2 regions of the Variovorax multivorans genome follow, and region 1 is predicted to be linked to the other one. Evidence: predicted binding sites of a transcription regulator. Region 1 holds the regulator's gene; the other holds the start of a gene.
The links. Region 1 encodes LexA, which represses DNA repair genes until DNA is damaged. Its sites were predicted from a motif close to ACTGTATNNNNATACAGT; they were not measured.

Region 1 (4,823 bases):
GACGCAAAGCTATCATCGCTCGATGGATATCAAGCTGCTTGAACTGCTCGTCTGCCCCGTCACCAAAGGGCCGCTGACCTGGAACCCCGAGAAGCAGGAGCTCTGCTCGCGCAGCGCGCGCCTCGCCTATCCCGTGCGCGACGGCATTCCGGTGCTGCTCGAAAACGAAGCACGCACGCTCTCCGACGAAGAGCTCGGGCTGTGAGCTTCACCGTTCTGGTGCCGGCGCGCCTGGCGTCGACACGGCTTCCCAACAAACCCCTGGCCGACATCGCCGGCGTGCCCATGGTGGTGCGCGTGGCGCAGCGCGCCAGCGAATCCGGCGCGGCGCGCGTGGTGGTCGCTGGCGACGACCCGTCGATCATTGCGGCATGCCAGGCGCACGGTGTCGAGGCCATCCTCACTCGTCAAGACCATCCCAGCGGCACCGACCGGCTGGCCGAGGCATGCGAACTGCTGGGCCTTGACGGCGACGACATCGTCGTCAACGTTCAAGGCGACGAGCCGCTGATCGACCCCGCGCTGATCGACGCCGTGGCATCCACGCTGGCCACCCATGCAGAAGCCGCGATGAGCACGGCCGCCCACGAAATCGACTCTGTCGACGACTTCATGAACCCCAACGTAGTGAAGGCCGTGCTGGACGCGCAAGGCAACGCCATGTACTTCAGCCGCGCACCAATCCCTTGGTGGCGTGACGGCTCCGCCAATGGCGCGGCGCCTGCGGTGCTGCCTACCCCTGCCCCGCTGCGTCACATCGGCATCTACGGCTATCGCGCGGGCTTCGTGCGACAGTTTCCCTCGCTGCCACCGGCTCCCGTCGAGGCGACCGAGGCACTCGAACAGCTGCGCGCGCTGTGGCACGGCCATCGCATCGCGGTGTACGTGAGCCATGTTGCACCCGGACCGGGCATCGACACGCCCGAAGACCTGGCGCGCGTGCGCGCCGTCTTCGCCGCCGCGCCTCCCGCCTGAGGCGCTCCCATGCCTGCGCGGGCGGTGGAAATTCTTCGAGGGCACGCGTGCTATCCTCGACGCAACTCCGCCTTGCCCAGCCCTCGGGCCGACGCTCGGCGCGACACAAAATCTAAGAACCGTCCGAGGACACCATGAGACTAATTTTGCTGGGCGCGCCCGGGGCGGGCAAAGGCACGCAAGCGGCCTTCATCTGCCAAAAATACAGCATTCCCCAGATTTCGACCGGCGACATGCTGCGCGCTGCTGTCAAGGCCGGCACGCCGCTCGGGCTGCAAGCCAAGGCCGTCATGGACGCAGGCGCCCTGGTCAGCGACGACCTGATCATCAATCTCGTCAAGGAACGTATTGCGCAGCCCGATTGCGCAGCCGGCTTCCTGTTCGACGGTTTCCCGCGCACCATCCCCCAGGCCGACGCTATGAAGGCGGCCGGCGTCAAGCTCGACTACGTGCTCGAAATCGACGTGCCCTTCAGCGACATCATCGAACGCATGAGCGGCCGCCGCTCGCACCCGGCCTCGGGCCGCACCTACCACGTCAAGTTCAATCCGCCCAAGGTGGAAGGTAAGGACGACGTCACTGGTGAAGACCTGATCCAGCGCGAAGACGACAAGGAAGAAACCGTGCGCAAGCGGCTCGACGTGTACAGCCAGCAGACGCGGCCACTGGTCGACTACTACTCCGCCTGGGCCAAGACCGACCCAGCCGCCGCGCCGAAGTACCGCGCCATCAAGGGTGTGGGCACGGTCGACGAGATCACGCAGCGTGCGCTGGCTGCACTGAGCAGCTGATCCCGATCTGATTCCCGAAACCGCCCCTTCAACGGGGCGGTTTTGTTTTCACCCCAGTAGTTCCAGCATCAGCGCGATGCGCGCCTTCGCGGGTGTCAGCGCGCCCGCATCACGGAGCTGGTCCCCGGCCTTCGGCAGGATGCGTCCGTTCGCGCAACGCGTGGCTCGAACCACCGCAACGCCCGCGTCCTGCGCCTTGAGCGCTGACGCTTCCAACGCATGGTGCAGGGTGCCGTTGCCGGTGGCGGCGAGCACCAGCCCGCGCACGGGCCCGGCAGCGCCGTGCTGCAGCAGGGCTTCGATCACAGCTCCGCTGACGCCGGCATGGCTCACGACGATCTCGACGCGGGGCCACTGCACGGAGGTCGCCTCGAAGAGCTTCGACGCCTGCGACGCCGATCCCTCGGGCCACTCCCGGACACGGCGCACCTCTCCTTCTTCGACGTAGCCGACCGGCCCCGCATCGCCTGAAGCAAAGGCATCGAGCCGATAGGTGTGCACCTTCTGGATATCGACGCCACTGTGGATAGCGCCGGCGCACACCACGGTCACGCCCCGTGCGCCTTCCGTCGCGGCGACGCTGACGGCGTCGCGCACGTTCTGCGGTCCGTCGGGCGCCAGCGCGGTGGCCGGGCGCATCGCACAGGTGAGCACCACGGGCTTGGACGGAGCCAGCACAGAGTGCAGGAAGAACGCCGTCTCTTCGAGCGTGTCGGTGCCATGCGTGATCACCACGCCCGCCACGTCGGCCTGGGCCAGCCAATGCGCACAGCGCCGGGCCAGCTGCTGCCAGATGTCGAACGACATGTCCTTGCTGTCGACCTGCGCCACCTGCTCTGCTTCCAGCGATACACCCTGGGGCGCCTCGATCCCGCCCAACAGATCGGCCACGCCCACCTGCCCGGCGGTGTAGCCGATGTTGTCGCCGCTGCTGGCTGCCCGGCCGGCAATGGTGCCGCCCGTTCCCAAAACCACCACACGACGGCGCACTTCAGGCGAAGAGGAATTGACCATGGCTTGTCAACTTTTAAAAACTGGTTAAAAATACAGGTACTGGATATCTAGCCAGTGCCGCAAGGAACCACATATGCAGTTCGCCGTGAAGCTTACAGCCCGCCAGCAGCAGATCCTGGATCTCATCCAGAGCGCCATCGCACGCACTGGTGCGCCACCCACGCGCGCCGAAATCGCCAATGAGCTCGGGTTCAAGTCGGCCAACGCCGCCGAAGAGCACCTGCAGGCGCTGGCACGCAAGGGCGTCATCGAACTCGTCAGCGGCACCTCCCGCGGCATCCGCCTCAAGGGCGACGCCCTGCGCTCTCTCAACGAAACGCGTCATCGCGAAGGTGGCCAGTTCTCGCTCTCGCTGCCCGGCATGGCCCAGCTGGCGCTGCCGCTCATTGGCCGCGTCGCAGCCGGCTCCCCCATCCTGGCGCAAGAACACGTCGACCAGACCTACTACGTCGAGAACACGCTGTTTCAGCGCCAACCCGACTATTTGCTCAAGGTGCGCGGCATGTCGATGCGCGACGCCGGCATCATGGACGGCGACCTGCTCGCGGTGCAGGCCACCAAGGAAGCGCGCAACGGCCAGATCGTGGTTGCGCGCCTGGGTGACGAAGTGACCGTCAAGCGCCTGAAGCGCAACAAGCAGGTCATCGAACTGCACGCCGAAAACCCCGACTACCCGACCATCATCGTCCAGCCGGGCGAGCCTTTCGAAATCGAAGGCCTCGCGGTTGGCCTCATCCGCAACACCATGCTGATGTAGGCCTCGCGGCCTGCTTTCCGCAGCACCCCATCCGGCAGCGACAGGTGGCGGGCGTATGGCGAAGAGTCGCCATCACCCTGTCGCGGCCGATTCAAGAAATCCTGCCTGTGTTCAACCTCATACTTTTTTGGAGTTCACATGGGAATCGCCCTCCTCGCCATCGCTGATTTCTGGATGCCGCTGCAATCGCTGGCCAGCCGCCTGATGCCGGCGCGCCGCCCTCACCGCAGGGATCGCCTCGACGCAGCCGAAACCTCGGCCGGATTGCGCTATGTAGCAGTGCGCCCTGCCTGCACCGCCCGCTCCAGCGGCACTGCAACGCCCACAGCCCCAGCGCGTCCGTTGCGCGTGGTCCGCGTGGTCGACGGCAAGGGCCAGCAGCACAGCAACCGCGTCGTGATCTCTGGTCGCATGGCCGACGTCTGCGCCGAACTCGACCGGCTGGCAGCGCTCGAAACCGCCGAAACCATGGCCACGCCCCCGCGTTCAACACGCCTGCATTGAGCCCGAACACCCCTGCGAGCGGCTGTGGGGGCGGGTATCCAAACGTTCACGGGCACGACATTCCAATGCTGCGAGGCACAATGGCACGCCATGAACATTGTGATCCTCGACGATTACCAGGACGCCGTGCGCAAATTGCGCTGCGCCGCCAAGCTGGACGCGTACGCGGCCAAGGTCTACACCAACACGGTGAAGGGCATCGGGCAACTGTCGGTCCGCCTCAAGGATGCCGACGTGATCGTGCTGATCCGCGAGCGCACCCATATCTCGCGCCAGCTGATCGAGAAGCTGCCCAAGCTCAAGCTCATCTCGCAGACCGGGCGCGTCGCCGGGCACATCGACGTCGCGGCCTGCACCGAGCGCGGCGTGGCGGTGGCGGAAGGCTCGGGCTCTCCGCAGGCGCCTGCGGAGCTCACTTGGGCGCTCATCATGGCTGCCATGCGCCGGCTGCCCCAGTACATCAGCAACCTCAAGCACGGTGCATGGCAACAGTCAGGCCTCAAGTCGGCCTCGATGCCGCCCAACTTCGGGCTCGGCTCGGTGCTCAAGGGCAAGACGCTGTGCATCTGGGGCTATGGCCGCATCGGCCAGTTGGTCGCGCGCTATGGGCAGGCCTTCGGAATGCAGGTCGTGATCTGGGGCCGTGAAGCCAGCTGCGCCAAGGCCCGCTCCGACGGCTTCCAGGTCGCGCAGAACCGTCACGAGTTCTTCGCCGCTGCAGACGTGCTGTCGGTGCATCTGCGGCTCAACGAAGAAACCAACGGTCTCATCACGCTGGAAGA
Region 2 (4,823 bases), on a different contig from region 1:
CCGAGCACGAACATGCCGACCAACCCGCCGCAGCGGCGCAGCCTGCTGCGGTCGTGGCGCACCGGCAGGGGTGTCGACGGCATGTGCCGGTTCCAGTAGAGCATCTTGCCCAGCTCGATCCCCATGTCGGTGATGTTGCCGGTCATGTGGGTGGTGCGCGTGCTGCCGCCCGAGGTCTTCGACGCCACGGCGTTCTGCAGGCCCATGATGAACGACAGCAGCAGCACCGTGAGCGGCACTGCGAACGGCGTTGCCCAGGTCAGCGTGATGGCACCCGCGAGTCCGAACGGAAACATCAGCGCGGCTTCCAGCAGCAGAGGCAGCGCATAGACGCCGTGCAGCCGGTGCTGCCGCGCCCAGTTCACCAGCACCGCGCACACCGCGGCGCCGGTCGTGAACGCCAGGATCGCGCCCAGCGCATTCAGCAGCAGGGTGAGGTTGCCCAGCACGATGCCGTCCGCCAATTGCGAGGCGAAACCGGTCATGTGCGAGGTGTACATGTGCAGCACAAGGAATCCGCCCGCGTTGACGGCCCCGGCATTGAAGGCCAGCAGCAGGCCGAGCGCGGTGTTGGTCGACGGCGCGCGGTGGCGGTTGGTGAGGAAGCGAAGTCTGCGCACGGGGCTCTCCGGGGGCGGCGCTGGGCCGGCAGCCACTCTAGCACCCGGCACCCCTTGCGGCGCCCTGTACTGGCTGCTACTTCAACCAGCCGCGCCGGCGGAAGTACCACATCGGCACCAGCGCGCTGGCCGCCATCAGCACGATGGCATACGGATAGCCCATGGCCCAGTCGAGCTCCGGCATGAACTTGAAGTTCATGCCGTAGATGCTCGCGATCAGCGTGGGCGGCAGCAGCGCGACGCTGGCCACCGAGAAGATCTTGATGGTCTTGTTCTGGTTGATGTTGATGAAGCCGACGGTCGCATCCATCAGGAAGTTGATCTTGTCGAAGAGGAAGGCCGTGTGGTTGTCCAGCGACTCGATGTCGCGCAGGATCTGACGGGCTTCCTCGAACTGCTCGGCATTGAGCATCTTGCTGCGCATCATGAAGCTGACCGCGCGGCGCGTGTCCATCACATTGCGGCGGATGCGGCCGTTCAAGTCTTCCTGCCGCGCGATGAGGCCGAGCACCTCGCCGGCCAGCTCGTCGGTGACATTGCCCGAGAGCACCTTCTTGCCGGCCACTTCGAGCTCGTCGTAGATGTTCTCCAGCGTGTCGGCCGAGTATTCGGCGTCGGCGTCGAAGAGCTTGAGCATCACTTCCTTGGCATCTTCGATCAGCCCCGGTGCGCGGCGCGCGCGCATGCGCAGCAGGCGAAACACGGGCACGTCTTCGTCGTGGATCGAGAACAGCACGCCACGGCTGCGCAGGTCGGTGTTGTGCTGGTTGAGGATGAAGGCCACGCGCACGGTGCGCGGGTCTTCGTCGTCGTCGATCAAAAAGTCGGAGCGGATGTGCAGCTCGCCGTTGTCTTCCTCGTAGAAGCGGGCCGACTCCTCGATGTCCTCGTCCATCGCGTCTTCGGGAATGGAGAGGCCGTAGTACTGTTTGATCCAGCGCTTTTCTTCGAGCGTGGGCGACTCGAGGTCGACCCAGATCGGCTGGAACTTGGAGAGCTCTTCGAGCGCCTCGATCTCTTCCTGAACGAGGCGGCCGTTGGCGAGCGTGAAGATGTTGAGCATTGGCTCACTCCCGGGAATGACTGAACGATGGGCGAGGGAGGGGCGCTTTCAATTCCCGGGCCCGACGTGCGCTAAGAAAAACGCGTCAGTGAAAGGGAGTTGAAAGCTGCCGAGACGGGGCGGTTTCCATTGGGAAGAATCTCCGGTTGCAGCGAGGCGCGATTATGTCACCGGCCACATGGCAGCACGGTGGCTGGACTGGACGGGCATACAGTAAAGTCGTGCCCATGCAGACCGCTGCGCTCCCCGTTTTTTCCGCTGTCGCGAAGACCCAGGCCGAGCGCCTGGCCGACGCGTTGGCCACGCTCAACGACGCGCAACGCGCGGCGGTCGAGCATGGGGTGGGTGCGGCCATTGCCGAGCGTGACGAGCGGCCACTGCTCGTCATTGCCGGTGCAGGTTCGGGCAAGACCAGCACGCTGGCGCACCGTGTCGCACACCTCATTGCCGGCGGTGTCGATCCGCAGCGCCTGCTGCTGCTGACCTTCTCTCGCCGTGCCGCGCAGGAGATGGAGCGCCGCGCAGGCCAGGTGCTGGCACGTGTGCTCGGCCTGAAGTCGGAGGCGCCGCCCGCGCTGCCGTGGGCCGGCACCTTCCACGGCATCGGCGCGCGGCTGCTGCGCGAGTACGCGCCGCAGATCGGGCTCGACGAGAATTTCACCATCCACGACCGCGGCGATGCCGAAGACCTGATGGGGCTGGTGCGCCACGAGCTGGGCCTGTCTTCCACCGTCAATCGTTTTCCGCGCAAGGGCACCTGCCTGTCGATCTACTCGCGCTGCGTGAATACGCGCGCGCCGCTGGCCGATGTGCTGAAGGAGGCCTTTCCCTGGTGCGATGAATGGGAGGCCGAACTGAAGAAGCTGTTCGGCGCCTACGTCGAGGCCAAGCAGCGGCAGAACGTACTCGACTACGACGACCTGCTGCTCTACTGGGCCGAGATGGCCGCCGAGCCCGCGCTGGCCGCGCACATCGGTGAGCGCTTCGACCACGTGCTGATCGACGAATACCAGGACACCAACCTGCTGCAGGCTTCGATCCTGCTGGCGCTCAAGCCCGACGGGCGCGGCGTGACAGTGGTGGGCGACGACGCGCAGTCGATCTATTCCTTTCGCGGCGCGACGGTGCGCAACATCCTCGACTTTCCGTCGCAGTTCACGCAGGCCGCGCGCGTGGTCACGCTGGAGCGCAACTACCGCTCGACGCAGCCGATCCTCGATGTCTCGAACCGCGTGATCGCGCATGCGGCCGAGCGGCACGCCAAGACGCTGTGGACCGACAAGCCCTCGGCCGGCAAGCCGCTGCTGGTGCTTGTGCCCGACGAAGCGGGGCAGGCGCGCTGGGTGGCCGACAAGGTGCTGGCGCATCGCGAGGGCGGGCTAGCGCTCAAGTCGCAGGCAGTGCTGTTTCGCACTTCGACGCACAGCGCGGCGCTCGAACTCGAGCTGGCGCGGCGCAACATCCCGTTCGTGAAATTTGGCGGGCTCAAGTTTCTCGAAGCCTCGCATGTGAAAGACCTGCTCGCGGTGCTGCGCTTTGCGCAGAACCCGCGCGGGCGCATGGCGGGCTTTCGCGTGACGCAACTGATTCCGGGCATCGGCCCTGTCACGGGCACGCGCCTGCTCGATGCGATGGACCAGGCGGCCGACCCCGCCGCGGCGGTGCGCGAGTTCGTTGCGCCTTCAGCGGCACGCGCGCAGTGGGTCGACTTTGCCGAGGCCTACGCCGCCTTGCGCGAACCCGCGCTGAAGTGGCCGGCCGATGTCGAGCTGGCGATGGACTGGTACCTGCCGCATCTGGAGCGCCTGTACGAAGACACCTCCGGCGTGCGGCGCGCAGACGTGGAGCAGCTCGCGCGGCTCGCGGCTGGGTATGCCTCGCGCGAACGCTTCCTTACCGAGCTCACGCTCGACCCGCCCGAAGCCACCAGCGACCGCCCAGGGCCGCCGCTGCTCGACGAGGACTACCTGATCCTCTCGACCATCCATTCGGCCAAGGGGCAGGAGTGGAATTCGGTGCATGTGCTCAACGTGGTCGACGGCTGCCTGCCGGCCGACGTGGCGCAGAGCGCGCACGAGCTGGAAGAAGAGCGCCGGCTGCTCTACGTGGCGATGACCCGGGCACGCGACCACCTGCACTTGCTGATACCGCAGCGCTTCCACATCACGCAGCAGGCGGCGCGCGGCGATCGGCACCTGTATGCCAACCGCACGCGCTTCATCGCCGATGCCGATCTCGAAGGCTTCGAGCAGCAGACCTGGCCGCCTCCGCCGGAGCGCCCGCCGGCCGTGCCGCCGCCGAGCGCGGTGATCGACCTGCGCAACCGGATGCGCGCGGCTTGGCGCTGAACCGCTGAGCGAGCTGCTGGCCCTTCCGGTGGCAGGGTCACACGTGGACCGAGGCTGAAACATTTGTTCCCGAAGCGCCGCATCGCCTGCCCCGCGAGCGCCAGCTGCTATTGATTCGCTAGCGTGTGAAAAGCTGCGCACGAAGCCGCAAAACCCCGGGCAACTCAGGTATTGCAATACCGTGACAGCTTGGGCATAGTGAATCGACCCACCCCTCTTTCCTCTTCTTCCCTTCCCCCGTTCCCCCTCTCAAAACTCCCGTTTTTCGCCGGCCACGCTGCATTCCGTAGTGCGGTCATTTCCCCAACCGTCAATTCCAGGAGGTCATTCATGAATTTGACGATCAGCGGTCATCACCTCGACGTCACCCCTGCCTTGCGCACCTACGTCACGAGCAAGCTGGACCGGATCACCCGACATTTCGACCAGGTTGTCGATGTGAAGGTGATCCTCACGGTGGAAAAGCAGAAGGAAAAGGAACGCCGCCAAAGGGCGGAGTGCAACATTCACGTCAAGGGCAATGACATGTTCGCGGAGTCGAGCCACGCTGATCTCTACGCTGCGGTCGATGAGCTGGTCGACAAGCTCGACCGCCAGGTGGTGCGCCACAAGGACCGCCTGCAGGACCACCATCACGCGGCGCCCAAGCGCGTGATGTAAGAGCCCCCGGCTCGCATCAAGGCCGCCTTCGGGCGGCTTTTTGTTTTCCGACTGTTGCGGTAGGGCTTTGGCAAGCCCCCAGAGGGAAGCACGAGGCCTGCGGACAACATGTAGACAGAAAGTAAATAGGGG

Region 2: a site for LexA is predicted at 1,881-1,898, ahead of ACSFCA_RS30275 (ATP-dependent helicase). Genes of this name have one in related genera too.

The regions. Positions count from the first base shown of each region.
Region 1 is NZ_JBPJZL010000001.1:241,870-246,692, forward strand. Features, by position in the region: gene lpxK (tetraacyldisaccharide 4'-kinase) at 1-42, shown strand, start outside; gene ACSFCA_RS01130 (Trm112 family protein) at 23-205, shown strand; gene kdsB (3-deoxy-manno-octulosonate cytidylyltransferase) at 202-975, shown strand; gene adk (adenylate kinase) at 1,110-1,766, shown strand; gene ACSFCA_RS01145 (asparaginase) at 1,815-2,780, opposite strand; gene lexA (transcriptional repressor LexA) at 2,854-3,537, shown strand; gene ACSFCA_RS01155 (hypothetical protein) at 3,676-4,041, shown strand; gene ACSFCA_RS01160 (D-2-hydroxyacid dehydrogenase family protein) at 4,132-4,823, shown strand, end outside.
Region 2 is NZ_JBPJZL010000015.1:105,752-110,574, reverse strand. Features, by position in the region: gene ACSFCA_RS30285 (YoaK family protein) at 1-620, opposite strand, end outside; gene corA (magnesium/cobalt transporter CorA) at 697-1,683, opposite strand; gene ACSFCA_RS30275 (ATP-dependent helicase) at 1,911-4,031, shown strand; gene hpf (ribosome hibernation-promoting factor, HPF/YfiA family) at 4,362-4,691, shown strand.